DNA from 3 places in the Actinoplanes sp. NPDC051475 genome. Region 3 is predicted to be linked to each of the others. Evidence: riboswitches for the same ligand, from Rfam matches in the RefSeq annotation. Region 3 holds a riboswitch; each other region holds the start of a gene.
What was found. A riboswitch is a leader RNA that binds a small molecule or an ion and turns the genes downstream of it on or off. The one in region 3 is predicted to bind cyclic di-AMP.
Positions count from the first base shown of each region.

Region 1 (5,307 bases), on a different contig from region 3:
GCCGCTGACCGACTCGGGGACCCTCATGCTGGCCGCGTTGCGGCTCGGGCTGCGGGTGGCCCTGCTGCCGACCCTGCCCGTCCCGTGACCCACCGGCACAAACGCCGGTCGCGGCACGGTTCGTGCACTTAGGCTGGGTCGCAAGGAGGCGAGAATGACGAACCTTTCCGGTCACGCCACGGTCCTGATGGTCGACGACGACGCCGACGTCCTCGAGACCACGGCCCACATGCTCGCCGCCCGGGGCTTCCGCGTCTTCACCGCGCTGGACCAGGAGTCGGCCATGCAGGTGTGCCGGGAGCAGGAGGGCCGGATCGACGCCCTCATCGCCGACCTGTCGTTGCCCGGAGACAGCCGGGGCGACCTCGCCCGGGCCATCAGCGCCGTGTATCCCCGCATGCACGTGATCTACATCAGCGGGATCCCCCGGCATGTCGCCCTGGCCCAGGGGCTCGTGCGGCCGGATGCGCCGTACCTCGAGAAGCCGGCACAGCCGAGCGTCCTGGCCAGTGTCCTGCAGAGCCTCCTGGCCGAGAACGTGAGCGCGACGGCGCCGGCGAACTGGTGGGACGAATGATCCCTCTCGGTCAACGCACGGCCTCCTGCTGAAGGTCACCGGCGATGCGGGTGCACACCGGTGCCACCCGGCCGTAGGCGCCGTGGATGCGGTCCAGCGTCGCCCGGGGTTCCAGGAGGTGGCCGTCGCGCGCCGCGTCCTCCAGCTCGCCGAAGAGATCGGTCAGCTCGGCGGCGCCGATGTTGGCCGCCGATCCCTTGAGGGCGTGTGCCTGGTCCTGGACGGCGGCGAGGTCCCCGGCGGCCAGAGCCTCGGCCAGCCGCTCCAGAGCCGGCGGCGTCTTGACGGTGTACGACGTCAGCAGCCTGACGAGCAGCGCGCATTCCGGCCCACCGGGTTCGGGCCCGGTGATCTCGAGGAGCCGGGCGCGGACGGCGACGGCAGGATCTTCCATGATCCAACGGTACGGCCGATGGCCCGCTTCGCGGTGATTATCCCGGTTCGAACGACACCTCGGAGAAAGATCAATCCGGTCGCAAGGGTGTAAACAACGTCACGTTCGGCCCCGGAAGTTTGCGATCGCCCGGGGGGAAGTGGCTACGGTCGGCCGGTCCGCAGATGCGGGCCCCGCGGTCGGTAACGCCGAGTCCTGCCGCCGACCGGGCCGGGACCTCAACCGACAGGCATGGAGCGGGGGACCCACAGGTTCCACGGCGCGCAAGCCGCGCCTCGGGGTGAAGCCGCCACACGCGGCCGGGCTCCTCGGCCCGAACCCGACAGCTGACCTCGCAGGCGTGGAGGTTTCCTTTCATGGCACAGATCCGCAAGCAGTCCCTGCGTGCCCTCGGCCTGGTGGTCGCGGGCGCGGCCGGCACCGCCGCCCTGCTGGGCCCGGCATCGCCGGCAGCGGCCAGGTCCAGTGTGAACTGGGACGCCGTCGCGCAGTGCGAGTCCGGCGGCAACTGGAGCATCAGCACCGGCAACGGCTTCTACGGCGGCCTGCAGTTCAGCCGCAGCACCTGGAAGGCGTACGGCGGCGGCAAGTACGCGAGCACGGCGAACAAGGCGAGCCGCGCGGAGCAGATCCGCATCGCCGAGAAGGTCCTCGACGGCCAGGGCATCGGCGCCTGGCCGGTGTGCGGCAGGAAGGCCGGCTCCTCGAAGTCCTACTCGGGCAGGAACACGTCCGGGGCCTCGTCGAAGTCGTCCTCGCACAGGAGCACGACGCACAGGAGCACGACGCACAGGAGCACGACGCACAGGAGCACGACGCGCAAGAGCACGCCGGCGCACGCGACCGGCAAGTCCTACACCGTGCGCTCCGGCGACACCCTGGCGAAGATCGCGAGCAGCCACCACGTCAAGGGCGGCTGGCGCGCGCTGTACCAGCTGAACCGCGGTGAGATCGGTGGCAACCCGAACCTCATCTTCCCGGGGCAACGCCTGGCCCTCTGAGGCCTGGCGGAGACCGGCCCGGCCGCCCTTCCCCCGTGGGGCGGCCGGGTCCCGCCACACCCACCACTATGGAGGGACAACAGCACCGCCGGCTTGCGCGTACCGGCATGATGTGCGCATGAGGCTGGTCCCGCCGACCACAATGCTGGCGGACTCCGCGGCGCCCTGGTTCGACCATCCCCAGGTGCAGCACTACCTGGGCGGGCGGGACTGGTTGCCCCGCATGCTCGCGATCGCCGAGCGCGGCGGCGGTGAGGTGTTCCGGGGCCACCTGGTGCTGCGCTGCCACGCGTGGTTCGGCGTGGACGCGGCCGGCGAGGTGGGTTTCATCGGCGGCGACGTGTACGCCGACGGTCGCGGCCGCCGCTCCATGGGCCTCGCCTTCGTGGTCGACCCGCGGCGCTGGCACGAGGGCCGCGGCCGGGCCCTGCTGCGAGCGGTCGTCGACAACGCCGAGCTGTCCGATGTGGATGAGTTCTTCTGCGGCATCGATAAGGGCAACGCGCCGAGCCGCGCGTGCTGTGCCGCCGCCGGGTTCACCCCCGACGGCGGCGTCACCCGTGAGGGATTCGTGTACTACCGGCTGCGCCGGGATCAGTGACAGGTTCCCGTACCGCTGTCGGTGCGCAGCCACCGCTCCTGCGCCGAGCCGGCGGCCATGGAGATGTTCGAGTTCAGGCGCGGGGCCGGCGGCTGTCGGTGCTCGACCTGGCGTCGATGGACGTGGTGGGGACCGCCGAGACGGCGAGCGTCGACGACCGGGCGGCGTGGCTCGACGGCGCGACGCCCGCGTACACCCTGCGGGACAGCGCCGGCACTCCGGCGGTCTGGTCGGTTCCCGCCGACGGTACGGGCCGTCCGCGGCTGCTCGTGCCCGGCGCGGAATCCCCGGCGCCGCCGGCCTGAAAGAAATGTGGGGAACGCGGGCAACCTTTCCGGCCCGGCGGAGCACTGAAGGGGTGTTCGCCCGTGGGAGGGCCGTTCCCGGACCTCACCGGCCCTCCCGCGGGCGCTTCCAGGCGGCTGTGCAGGTCGCCGCCGGCGCGGTGTTCCGGCCGGTCCACGCGGCCGTGAAGCCCCAGCTCGTGCTCCCGCCCGCGGGCAGCGAGCCGTTGTACGACAGCGATCGGGCGGTCACCGCGTCGCCGGAGGTCGTCACGGCCGCGTTCCACGTGTTGGTGAAGCGCTGGCCGTCGGGCCACGTCCAGGTGACGGTCCAGGAGCTGATCGGGGCGGTCCCGGCCTTGACCGTGACCGCGCCCTGGAAGCCGCCGGTCCATTGGCCGGTGGTCGCGTACGTGGCGGTGCAGGCCCTGACCGGGGGTGACGAGGGTGGGGTCCCGTAGACGGTGGCCTCGCGGGACGTGGCCTTGATGCCGTTCGGGCCGTTGAAGAGCCGCTCACCCCAGGAGGTCAGCAGGCCGGCGTCGAAGTTCGTGACGAGGTCGAGGTATTCGACGCCGCCGCCGTTGCCGCTCCACGACCATCCGAGGTAGCCGATGCCCTGGGCCTGGGCGGTGGCCATGACGGTGTCCTCGTCCGGGTCGCCGTCGGAGTGGTTGAAGCCGAACTCGCCGACCACGATCGGCAGCCCGGCCGCCCGGAACCGGCCGAGGTAGTCGGTGATCTCGGCGGCCGTGTCGAAGACGCCGTACATGTGGATCGAGAAGATGGTGTTGCGCTGCGGGTCCGTGGCGAAGACCGAGGCGGCGTTGTCGCGCATGGTGAACGACCAGTCCTGGCCCCAGTTGGGGGCGTCCACCATGATCGAGTGCTCGAACCCGGCCGCCCGCAGCCGGGTGATCGCGTTCTTCGTGTCGGTGACCCAGCCGGCCGGGTCGGTGTTGCCGTACGGCTCGTTGCCGATGTTGAGCATGACGTAGCGCTCCTGACCGGCCAGGGCGCTCCTGATGCCGATCCAGTAGTCGACCGCGTGGGCAAGGGTGGTGGCGGCGGCATCCTCGCCGTACCCCGTGGTGTCGTGCACCTCGAGGACGCAGATCAGCCGGTTGGCCTTGCACTGGCTGATCACGTTGGTGACGTCGGCGGCGTCGTTTCGGGTCCAGCGGTCGCCGCTGCTGAGCACCACCCGGACGGTGTTGGCGCCCAGCGCCTTGATGTCGGCGAGCGAGCCCAGCTTGTCCGGGTACCAGGTGTGGGCGTGGTTGACGCCGCGCATCACGAATGCGTTGTCGTTGGCGTCCAGGATCTGCGAGCCACGGACGGTGAAACCGGCGGCGGCCTGCGCCGACGGTGCTGCCAACGTTGTCATCGCCGCGACGGCGGCCGCGAAGGCAGTCACGCCGCCGAACAGTCTGCGTTTCCTCATGGAAGTCCTCCTCAGGCGGTGCTCAGGGGCGCCTTTCGATGGGAGAGCGATGGCGTTCCATCGTGCGGAAGCGCTCCCACGACGGCGGACAGTCCTGTGTCTACCTACTCGGTTCAGTGCTGTCAACATCGACCCCCACCGATGGGTTTGTTTCGGGCTCTTGACTTCCGGATGAACACGGCCCACATTCATGGGAGCGCTCCCATCAGAGATGTCCATCGATGGCGTAATCCCCGGCGTCGCGACGTCCCTCGAGAGGATCCCCGTGCTTCCCCCACCGTTCGCCGCTTTCCTGGCCACCCTCTGCCTGGCCGGCGCCGTCGCGCCGGCCGGGCAGGCCGTCCCCCGTCCCGAGCCCGCCGTCCGGTCCGACACGTACGCCTGGAAGAACGTGCGGATCGACGGCGGCGGCTTCGTCCCCGGACTGGTCTTCAGTCGGGCCGAGAAGAACCTGATCTACGCCCGTACGGACATCGGCGGGGCGTACCGCTGGAACCCGGCGGGCCGTAGCTGGACGCCGCTGCTCGACTGGGTCGGCCAGGACGACTGGGGCTACAACGGCGTGCTGAGCATCGCCGCCGATCCGGTCGACGCCGACCGGGTGTACGCGGCCGTCGGCATGTACACCAACGGCTGGGACCCGAACAACGGCGCGATCCTGCGCTCCGCCGACCGCGGCGCCACCTGGCAGGCCACCGCGCTGCCGTTCAAGAACGGGGGCAACATGCCCGGCCGCGGCATGGGCGAACGGCTCGCCGTCGATCCGCACGACCACCGCACCGTCTACTTCGCCGCGGAGGGCGGAAACGGCCTCTGGCGCAGCACCGACTACGGCCGTACCTGGTCCAAGGTCACGGCGTTCCCCAACGCCGGCACCTACGTTCAGGACCCCGGCGACACCAGCGGATACCTGAGCCAGAACCAGGGCCTGACCTGGGTCACCTTCGACGACGCGAGCCGCGACGTCTACGTGGGCGTGGCGGACAAGCAGAATCCGGTCTACCGC
Region 1 is NZ_JBFAZZ010000025.1:53,442-58,748, forward strand. Features, by position in the region: gene AB0368_RS35170 (DUF2064 domain-containing protein) at 1-88, shown strand, start outside; gene AB0368_RS35175 (response regulator) at 155-577, shown strand; gene AB0368_RS35180 (Hpt domain-containing protein) at 588-971, opposite strand; cyclic di-AMP (ydaO/yuaA leader) riboswitch at 1,148-1,326, shown strand; gene AB0368_RS35185 (transglycosylase family protein) at 1,328-1,972, shown strand; gene AB0368_RS35190 (GNAT family protein) at 2,091-2,573, shown strand; gene AB0368_RS35195 (hypothetical protein) at 2,672-2,878, shown strand; gene AB0368_RS35200 (cellulase family glycosylhydrolase) at 2,964-4,301, opposite strand; gene AB0368_RS35205 (sialidase family protein) at 4,567-5,307, shown strand, end outside.
Region 1: it holds a riboswitch for cyclic di-AMP, as region 3 does, so the genes downstream of both, AB0368_RS35185 (transglycosylase family protein) here and AB0368_RS03830 (NlpC/P60 family protein) in region 3, are expected to answer to the same signal.

Region 2 (5,307 bases), on a different contig from region 3:
GGGGGCGGCTTTCCCGTGGCGCACGATCCGCGGGCAGGAGTGCTCGGCATACTGGCCGGCCGGCACCGCCGGCTTCCACATCGGGGCCGACATCGCCGATGCGGTCCGCCGCTACATCTCCGCCACCGGCGACGACGACTTCGAACGCGAGGTCGGCCTGGAGCTGCTGGTGGAGACCGCCCGCCTGTGGCGCTCGCTGGGTCACCACGACCGCCACGGCCGCTTCCACATCGACGGCGTGACCGGCCCGGACGAGTACACGGCGGTGGTGGACGACAACGTCTACACCAACCTGATGGCGCAGCAGAACCTCTTCGCGGCGGCGGACGCGGCCAAGCGTCACCCCGACCTGGCCCGCAAGCTCGGCGTCGACGACGAGGAATCCGCCTCCTGGCGCGACGCCGCGGCGGCCGTGCACATCCCGTACGACCGTGAGCTGGGCGTGCACCAGCAGTCGGAGGGCTTCACCCGGCTGCAGGAGTGGGACTTCGAGAACACTCCGCCGGAGGCGTACCCGCTGCTGCTCAACTACCCGTACTTCGACCTCTACCGCAAGCAGGTCGTCAAGCAGGCCGACCTGGTCATGGCCATGTACGTCCGCGGCGACGCCTTCACCCCGGAGGAGAAGGCCCGCAACTTCGCGTACTACGACGCCCGTACGGTCCGCGACTCATCGTTGTCGGCCTGCATCCAGGCGGTCATAGCGGCCGAGGTGGGCTTCGTCGAGCTGGCCCACGACTACCTGGGCGAAGCGGCCCTGATGGACCTGCACGACCTGCACCAGAACGCCCGCGACGGCGTTCACGTGGCGTCGCTGGCCGGCTCCTGGATCGCCCTCGTGGCCGGCCTCGGCGGGATGCGCGACTACAACGGCCAGCTCTCGTTCGCGCCGCGGCTGCCGAGCCGGATCAGCAACCTCGAGTTCTCGCTGCTGTGGCGCGGGCTCCGGCTGCGGGTCGAGGTCACGCCGGACGAGGTCACGTACTCGCTGCGCAACGGCGGCGGGTCGGCGCGGCTGGACCTGCTGCACCACGGCAAGGAGGTCACGGTCACGCAGGTGAAGCCGATCGTCCTGCCGATCCCGCCGGCGCCGCCCACCGGTCCGGCCCCGACGCAGCCGGCCGGTCGCGCACCGGTCCGCCGGGCGAGCGGTTCCTAGAAGCTCAAGAGCGGCAGAAGCCCCCGTTCCGTCAGGGAACGGGGGCTTCGTCGCGTGGGGCGCTGCTACAGCATCGAGATGTGCACGTGGTCCGTGTGGTTGGACGGTCCGTGATACGTCTTCCAGCCCGTCGCCGGGAACCAGATCATGCGGTTCCAGATGACGTACAGGATGCCCAGCCGGTCGGCGTTGCGGACCGCGAACGCCATCAGGTTGTTGCCGTACTCGCGGGTGTCCTGGTTGTGCCAGGGTGAGAAGCCGCTCTTCTGCAGGGACCAGTCGCAGGCGCGGCCCTTCGGGTGCTCGAACGGGCCGCCGTCGCGGTGACAACCTACGAAGCGGTTGAATCCGGCCTTCTTCACCTCTTGGTACATGTGCAGCGTGCGCGCCGTGATGCAGCCGCTCGTGGTCGGGTCGTCGACGTTGCACGGCAGCGGGCCGAACTCCCCGTCCGCGTTGCGGGGCGCGGGCGCCGCCACCCGGGACTTGGCCAGCACGAAGCCGCCGGTCACCGTCTTGCCGCCGACCAGGTCGAGGGCCTTCTCGGCGGACTCCTTCTGCTTCGTCATCAGCTCGAGGTTCTGCTTCTGCGCCTTGACCTCCTGGTCGAGGCGCGCCTTCGCGGTGGCGACGTCGTTGATGGCAGCGTCGAGCTGGCGCAGCTTGTTGTCGTTGAGGTCGTTGATCTCCTCGAGCGAGACCGCCTTGTCGATGAACGCGTCGGGCGAGCGGACGTTGAGCAGGAAGCCCATGGTGGTGAGGCCGCCCGTGCGGTACTGCTGCGCCGCCACCGCGCCCACCTCGGGCAGCAGGGCGTCCCGCGTGGCCTCCGCGTCCTTGACCTTGAGGGCGAGGGCCAGCTGGCTCTTGGTCGACTTCGCGACCGCCGACTTGGCCGCCAGGTAGCGCCGGCCCGTGTTGTCCAGCACGTCGTTGAGCATGGGATTGTCGTCGCCGTCGTCGGCAGTCGACGAGTTCCCGCCGCCCGGCGCCGCACTCGCGGGCGCGCCGGGGGCTGCGATCAGGGTGACCGCAGTGAGCGATGCCAGGGCGAGGACCAGCCACCGGCGGGGTCTTGCCGTCATCCAGTTTCCTTCCGTGTTGCCGCCGACCGGGTTAGCTGACGGGTTCGGGACGGAAGCGATCCCTACCGCTTGTTCAGCGGATTCACCCCATTACCAGGTGGTTCCCCGATTCGCCTCACGGCGATTGAGCGGTGGTCTGCCGGCACCTTGGGGGCGGTGCCTTCCTTGGCAGTGACCGGCGGAAAGCTTACCTGACTCCGGGCCGCTCATCACCGGGCGCGACATCGGCAAAAGCGTTACCTCCCAACGACTTTGCGTTACCACTCGATGGAATGACAGCCCGCGGAAACTGACGCCGTGTGTTCGGATGACCGCACAGAGTGCGACACCTGTCGATTGCGGAAAACCGTGGGTATCGTTCGTCACGGTTCCATCACGGAACCGCCGCCTAATCGCCGAAAGGCGAGCCGGGGACCCATCCGGTAATGGGGTGAATCCGCAGCTCCTGCGGTAGGGATCACTTCCGTCCCGAACCCGTCAGCTAACCCGACCGGCGGCCGACGGAAGGAACGCACGTGAGGCTCGACCCTGTCCGCCGGCGATTAGCGACCCTGCTCGCGGTCCTCGTCGCCACCTCGGGGCTGGCGCTCGTCGCCCCGGCCGCGGCCACCGCGGCGCCCCGCCCGCTCGCCGCGCCGGGAGATTCCGGCGACGACGGGGAGGGCGGCTCCAAGTCCCTCGTCGAGCAGCTCGAGGCGGCGTCGAAGGGCTTCGTCGAAGCCAAGGAGGCGCTCGACCGCTCGAAGAAGCGCCAGCAGGAGCTCGTCGCCAAGCTCAAGGAGATCGACACCGAGCTCGGCCCCAAGCAGGGCGCGCTCGACGAGATCGTGCGCAGGTCGTACCGGACCGGCCGGCTGGGCCCGATGACCGCCCTGCTCACCGCCGACTCCACCGGCAGCATGCTGGACCGGGCCCAGACCCTGGAGACGGTCGCGGTGAAGCAGGACCGCGCGATCCGCGACCTGAAGGACGCACGGGCCCGGCAGGAGCAGGCGAAGCTGGCGATCGACGCGTCGATCCGCGACCAGCAGAAGCAGCTCACCATCATGGCCAAGCGCAAGACGCAGGCCGAGGGCGCGCTGAAGGCACACAACGCCACCACGACGGCCGCGGACGACGGTGGTGGCAGCGGCTCCACCGGCGGGGGCTCCAGCTCACGCGCCGCCGCCGCGCCCCGCAACTCCGACGGCTCGCTACCGAATGAGTCCTGCACCGTCAACGACCCGACCACCACCGGGTGCATCACCCCGCGGACGCTGCACGCCATGAAGGAGGCCAAGGCCGACGGCTTCACCCATTTCGTCGCCTGCTTCCGCCACCAGAACAGCGGTGAGCATCCCCAGGGCCGGGCCTGCGACTTCGCGGCCGACCGGGGCGGCTTCGGTGGCATCGCGTCGGGCAGCAGCCGCGACTACGGCAACCGGCTGGCGAACTACTTCATCAACAACGCGAGCCGGCTGGGTGTGCTCTACGTCATCTGGTTCCGGCGGATCTGGCTGCCGAGCAGCGGGTGGAAGGCGTACACCCGGGGCAACGGCGATCCGTCCAGCGACCACACGAACCACGTGCACCTGTCGATGAGATGACGTCCGGGGCCTGCGTCACTTCTTGACGTAGGCCTCGTACTCCTTGAGCACCTCGTCGGTGGGGCCGTCGCCGCGGATCAGCCCGGACTCCAGCCAGATGCAGCGCTCGCAGGTGTCCCGGATCGACTGCTCGCTGTGGCTGACCAGGAAGACGGTGCCGGCCTCGGCGCGCAGGTCGCGGACCCGCTGCTCGCTGCGCTTGCGGAACTTGGCGTCGCCGGTGGCCAGCGCCTCGTCGATCAGCAGCACGTCGTGCTTCTTGGCGGCCGCGATCGAGAAACGCAGCCGAGCGGCCATGCCGGACGAGTACGTCCGCATCGGCAACGAGCTGAAGTCGCCGCGCTCGTTGATGCCGGAGAAGTCGATGATGTCCTTGACCTGGGCCTTCACCTGGGCCGGTGACATGCCCATGGCGAGACAGCCCAGCACGACGTTGCGCTCGCCGGGGAGGTCGTTCATCAGCGCCGCGTTGACGCCGAGCAGCGACGGCTGGCCGGCCGCGTAGACGGCGCCCTTCTCGACCGGCAGCAGGCCCGCGATCGCGCGCAGCAGGGTGGACTTGCCCGAGCCGTTGGTGCCGATCAGGCCGATCGCCTCGCCCTTGTACGCGACGAAGCTCACCCCCTTGATCGCGTGCACCTCCCGCAGCGTGGCCGGCTTGGAGCCGGTGACGATCCGCTTGAAGCTGGCGAGCGGGCTGCCCGTACCGGCGCTGCCGGCCTGGTGGACCCGGTAGACGACGTGCGCGTCGTCCACGATCACGGTGGGTTCGCGCTGGTCAGCCACGGCCGTAGCCCTTCTCTCCGCGCCAGAAGTAGACGTAGCCGCCGATGCCCACCACGATCGTCCAGCCGATGGCCTCCAGCCACAGCACGAGCGGCGAGTTGGCGAGCTGCACGTCCTCCATCAGGGCGTGGCGCATCAGGTCGATGAAGACGAGCAGCGGGTTGGCCTCGACGACCGCGAGCTTCCAGCCGTCCAGCTTGTCGGCGAACTTGGAGACCGGGTAGAGCACGGCGGAGCCGTACAGCCAGATCCGCATGATGAACGGCACGAGCTGCTTGAAGTCGGCGACCTTGGAACCGAGCCGGGCGGCGGCCATGGCGAGGCCGGCGTTGAAGACCGACTGGAGGAGGAAGATCGGCACGACGAGCAGCCACTCGAAGGTGATCGGTTCGCGGATGCCGACGATGACCATCAGGACCGCGACCGAGGCCAGCATGTTGCGGACCTCGACCATGGTGATCGCGAGCGGCAGGCTCGCACGCGGGAAGTGCAGGGCCCGGATGAGCCCGAGGTTTCCGCTGATCGCCTGGATGCCCGCCTGTACCACCGACTGGGTGAACTGGAAGACGAACACGCCGGTGCAGAGGTAGGCGATGAAGTTGTCGACGCCCCGCGCCGTGCTGAGGACGAGCCCGAAGATCACGTAGTAGACAGCCGCGTTGATCAGCGGCGTCAGCACCTGCCAGACCAT
Region 2 is NZ_JBFAZZ010000002.1:162,826-168,132, reverse strand. Features, by position in the region: gene AB0368_RS05295 (glycoside hydrolase family 65 protein) at 1-1,159, shown strand, start outside; gene AB0368_RS05290 (hypothetical protein) at 1,225-2,244, opposite strand; cyclic di-AMP (ydaO/yuaA leader) riboswitch at 2,249-2,385, opposite strand; cyclic di-AMP (ydaO/yuaA leader) riboswitch at 2,620-2,756, shown strand; gene AB0368_RS05285 (hypothetical protein) at 2,760-3,830, shown strand; gene AB0368_RS05280 (ABC transporter ATP-binding protein) at 3,846-4,616, opposite strand; gene AB0368_RS05275 (ABC transporter permease) at 4,609-5,307, opposite strand, start outside.
Region 2: it holds a riboswitch for cyclic di-AMP, as region 3 does, so the genes downstream of both, AB0368_RS05285 (hypothetical protein) here and AB0368_RS03830 (NlpC/P60 family protein) in region 3, are expected to answer to the same signal.

Region 3 (5,307 bases):
GCCGAGGCTGTTGGCGGCGGCCGGCAGGACCGGGATGAGCGGCAGGGTCCGCAGCAGCAGCGGGTGCGTACGGCGGTCCTGGCGGGTGCTCCACAGGTAGTACGCCGCGACGGCCGCCGCCAGCATCCCGATGCCGATCATCAGCCGGAAGCTCCAGAACGCGACCGGGATCATCGGCACGTAGCTGCCCGGGCCGAACTGGGCCGCGTACTGCGCCTGGAGGTCGTCGATGCCCTGGACGGTGGCGCCCGGGGTGCCCTTGGCGAGGATCGACAGCAGCCGCGGGATCTCGATGCTCAGGAACGGCTCGCCGCCGTCCGGGCCGCCGACGGCGAACACCGAGAAGGGCGCCCCGGCGGTGGTGGCGTAGAGGGCCTCGGCGGCGGCCATCTTCATCGGCTGCACCTCGGTGATGACCTTGCCGAGGTGGTCGCCGGTGACGGCGGTGAGGGCGCCGCCGACGACGGTCAGCCAGGCACCCAGGCGGGCCAGCGTACGGAAGGCCGCCGCCCCCGCCGCCCGCAGCCGCCACGCGCCGACGGCGAGCAGGAGCGACCCGCCCGCCATCAGCGCTCCCGACAGGGTGTGCGGGAAGGCGGCGAGGTTGACCTTGTTGAGCAGCAGGGCGCCGAAGTCGTCGAGGCGGGCGCGGCCGGTGACCGGGTCCATCGAGTACCCGACCGGGTTCTGCATGAACGAGTTCGCGGCCAGGATGATGAACGCGGACAGCACCGTGCCGACGGCGACCACGACGATGGTGGCGGCGTGGAGCCTGCGGGGGAGCCGGTCCCAGCCGAAGTACCACAGCGCGAGGAACGTGGCCTCGAGGAAGAAGGCGAGCATGCCCTCGATCGCCAGCGTGGGTCCGAAGACGTCGCCGTAGAACCGCGCGAAGTTGCTCCAGCCCATGCCGAACTGGAATTCCTGCACGAGGCCGGTGACCACCCCGACGGCGAACGTGACGATCAGCAGTTTCCCGACGAACTTCGTCAGGTCCCTGTACGTGTCCTTCCCGGTGCGCAGCCAGGCGATCTGGAGCCCGGCCGCGGTGGCGGCGAGGCTGATCGACAGCGGCACGAAGAAGTAGTGGTAGATCGTCACCACCGCGAACTGGAGCCGGGTCAGGTCGAGCACGTCCACGTCGGTATCCCCTCTACGACATCTCGTAGTAGATACTACGACGTGTAGTACGACGCCGTGCAGTAGAGTGGGTCACATGGCTTTGGGAGACCTCGAGCGGGAGGTCATGCAGCAGTTGTGGAACGCCGCGGAGCCGCTGACCGTCCGGCAGGTGCACGAGCGCCTGAGCCGCGAGCGCGACCTGGCGTACACGACGGTGATGACCGTGCTGGACCGGCTGGCCCGCAAGGGTGTGGTGACCCAGCACAAGGCGGACCGGGCGTACCGCTACGCGCCGGCGCAGTCGCGCGAGGAGATGACCGCGGCGTTGATGCTCGACGCGCTCAGCACCGCCCCGGACGGCGTACGGGACGCCGCGCTGGCCCACTTCGTCGGACGCATCGACCCCTCGATGCTGACCGCCGCCATCGAGGCGGCCCGGAGGGAATCGGCCGCCGGGTCGTGACCGCGCTGCTGCTCGGCGCGCTGGGCCTGACCCTGTCGCTGGCCGTGCCGGGGATCCTGGCCGCCGCGCGGTGGCCGGGCCGGGCGCCGGCAGCCGCGGTGGCCCTCTGGCAGAGCATCACCCTGACCGGCATCCTCTGCGCCCTGGGTGTCGTCCTCGCCGGTCCGCAGGAGCTGGTCGGCGCGCTGGGCTCGGGCCGGCCGGCGGGGGCGGCCGCCCTGGTCGCGGCCCTGGTGGTGGCGGCCGTGATCATCGTCCGGCTGCTCGTCTCGCTTGCCGGGGTGACCTACCGCTCGCGGACCCGCCGCGCCCGGCACCGCATGCTCGTGGACCTCCTCGACGACGCCGAACGCCATGGCGAGCTGCCGGCCGAGGTGCCGCACGGGCTGCGGGTGCTCGACGGCCCGCTGCCGTTCGCGTACTGCCTGCCGGGCCGCAACCCCCGGGTGGTGGTCAGCGGGGGAGCGCTGCGCGTGCTCGACCGTGCGCAGGTGGCCGCCGTCATCGCACACGAGCAGGCGCACCTGCGGCACCGGCACGACCTCGTGCTGGAGTCTTTCACCGCGTTCTATCGTGCGGTCCCGCGGCCGCTGCGCAGCCGGGCGCCGCTGGACGCCGTGCACCTGCTGCTCGAGATGGTCGCCGACGACGCGGCCCGGCGCCGCTGCGGGGCGGAGCCGTTGCGCACCGCCCTGTCGGTGCTCAGCGACGCGGTGAGCCCGGACGTGCCCGCGGAGGCCGGCGGCGATGCCGGCGAGGAGCGGCGCCGCCGGCTTGAGCGGCTGGCCGGGACGGACGGCAGATCTCCGATGTGGACCGTCCTGGCGGTACTGATGACAGTGAGTTTGCTGGTGTTACCCACAGTGATCCTGGTGGTGCCCTGGCTGGGGCGTGCGCTCACCGCGTGGCCGCTTTAAGTCTTTCTTAATCACGGTCGGTCACTAGGCGTTGTGCGTTAAGTGTCCTGACATCGCCGTGTTTAGTTCTGCCGTCATCGGGAGTACGGTGGGGCCCGGCTCGTCGGTCCCCCTTCGCCCGAACCGGGCGAACCGGCGCGTCACCGCCTAATCGTGCATCACGAACCGGGGACCCAGGCATCTGGGGTGAAGCCGCGGCACCATCGCGGCCGGGCGCGCTTCCCGTCCGAACCCGACAGCTAACCCGGTCGGCGGCCGAGGGAAGAAAGGACACTGCACCTTCGTGAAACGGATTGCGGCGCGCCGCGCCACGATTCTGCGCGGTCTGCTCGGTGTCGTCGCCGCGGTCGGCGTGCTGCTGGTACCCACCGCGGCCCACGCGACCCCGTCGCCCTCGAGCATCGAGAAACAGATCGACGAGCAGTGGGACAAGCTCGAGTCGATCATCGAGCAGTACAACGACGTGCACAATCAGCTGATCAAGAACCGGGCCCAGCTCAAGAAGATCAACGACCGGCTGGAGCCCCTCCAGCTGGAGGTGGATCTGGCCATGTCGCACGTGGGTGGCATGGCGGCCGACGCGTACAAGCAGGGCTCGCCCGGTGCGGTGGAGGCCATGGTCGTCAGTGGCTCGCCGACCGGCCTGACCGAGAAGCTCACGTTTCTCGACCAGATCGCCCGCCACCAGCGCCAGCAGGTGGCCGGGGCGGCGCAGCTCCGCGACAAGTACGCGCAGGACAAGGCGGCCCTGGTGACCCTGACCGACGCCGTGGCGGTCCGCGACAAGGACCTCGGCACGCGGAAGAAGGAGATCCAGAAGAAGGTCGACGCCTTGCAGAAGCTGCGGATCAAGGCGTACGGCTCGGCGGGTGCGAACGACGGCCCGCTGCGCACCGGTCCCTGCCCGGTGAGCTACACCAACGACAAGGGCGGGCGCGCGGCGCAGAAGGCGTGCGACCTGATCGGCAAGCCGTACATCTTCGGGTCGGAGGGGCCGGGCGGTTACGACTGCTCGGGTCTCACCAAGGTGGCGTGGGCCTCCGTGGGGGTGCACCTGGAGCACTTCACGGGTGACCAGATCCACGAGGGCCGGGCCGTCAGCCGCAGCGAACTGCAACCGGGTGACCTGATCTTCTACGGCAGTCCGGTGCACCACGTGGGCATCTACGTGGGCGGCGGCATCATGGTGCACGCACCCCACACGGGTGACCATGTGCGCATGGCGCCGATCGACCGCAGCGGTGCCATCACGGGCATGCGCCGCCCGGGCTGACCCGGCACCCGCACGACGCCGAAGAGCCGCCACGAACGCGTGGCGGCTCTTCGCGTGTCCGGTCAGCCCTCGACGCGATGCGCCGCCCAGAAGGACGTGAGGTCCGTCGACCCCGCGGCGGCCTGCGCGGCCGCCTTGAAGTCGGCCACGGTCGAGACGCCGTACCAGTGCGACGCCGCGTACGAGCGCAGCAGCCCCGTCATCGCCGTGGAGCCGATCAGCCGGCGCAGGTCGTGCAGGGTGCACTTGCCGTACCCGTACACCACCGTGCTGTAGCGGTTCGAGTGCGCGTCCCAGTACGCCATCGAGTTCGTCAGCTTCTCGGCGGCCGACTGCCAGGTGATGCCGCAGCCCGAGCCGGTGCGGTTGAAGTACAGGTCGGTGGCGTAGTCGGTGAAGCCCTCGTCCAGCCACGGCGTGCTGTACTCGTCGTCGCCCACGATGCCGTAGAACCACTGGTGTGCCAGCTCATGGGCCAGCGCGGTCGAGTTGACCAGGTCAAGGACGAAGCCCGGGTACTCCATCCCGCCGAACCAGAAGCCGTTGTCCAGCACCACGTCGGCCTCCCCGTACGGGTACGCGCCGAACCGCGAGGCGTGGGAGTCCAGGGCGCCGGTGGCGACCGACAGCATCGAGGTGGCGCTGCGGTTGGAGATCGACGCGACCGAGTAGACGTTCACCTTGACGCCGGCCGCGGTCGTACCGGAGATCTTCTTGAACGGTCCCGCCGCCCAGGCGAACTCCCGCACCTGCTTGCCCACCGCGTGGGTGACGGTCCGCCCGGCGGTCCCGGCGCTGTCGGTGGACGTGCCCGTCGCCGGCACTTGCATCGAGGCCGGGTGGTCGAGGGTGACGTCGTAGTCGCTCGCGAGCTGGTAGAAGGACTCGCCGTTGTTCGTGTACGGGTCGAGGTGCCACCCGGCCCCGTCGCGCACCGCCAGCACGGGCAGCGCGTTGCCGACGAAGTAGTAGCTCCCGTCGTGCCCGAAGCGGTCCACGCCGGACGGGATCACGATCCGCAGGTCGAAGCCGACGGTCGCCGACCGCCCCTGGGCCAGCGGCGCCGGCAGCGTGATCGGCAGCGCCGTGCAGGCCACGGAGAGCGATCCCGCCGTGCCGCCCGTCACGTTGCTGACTGTGATCGGCATGGCCGCGCAGGTGCCGTGCGCGTTGTCCCACAGCCGCAGATAGACCTCGGTCAGGGGTTCGGCGGACGCGTTCGTGAACGAGACGCTCTGATGCCCGGTCCACGTCCCGCCGACCGCGTCGCTGGCCAGCGAGATGGTGTACGCCGGGGTCGCCGGTGTGCGGGTGGCATCGGCCGCCGCGGCCGCCGCCGGGGTGCCGGTCACGGCGAGCGCCGGGGCCAGCAGGAGCAGTCCCGTGAGGAGTTTGGTAACCATTCGATGAGCTTGGATCTCCACCGGCCCGGCGGTCAATGGAGGAAACCCTTGTCGGGCCGGCCCGTCACATCCAGGGCGCGCTGACCTCTTCCTCCACGTACAGCGTCGCGCCGTTGCGGCCGCGGCGCT
Region 3 is NZ_JBFAZZ010000001.1:821,381-826,687, reverse strand. Features, by position in the region: gene AB0368_RS03845 (cytochrome ubiquinol oxidase subunit I) at 1-1,140, opposite strand, end outside; gene AB0368_RS03840 (BlaI/MecI/CopY family transcriptional regulator) at 1,217-1,585, shown strand; gene AB0368_RS03835 (M56 family metallopeptidase) at 1,582-2,502, shown strand; cyclic di-AMP (ydaO/yuaA leader) riboswitch at 2,637-2,771, shown strand; gene AB0368_RS03830 (NlpC/P60 family protein) at 2,786-3,775, shown strand; gene AB0368_RS03825 (M1 family metallopeptidase) at 3,838-5,178, opposite strand; gene AB0368_RS03820 (sensor domain-containing diguanylate cyclase) at 5,243-5,307, opposite strand, start outside.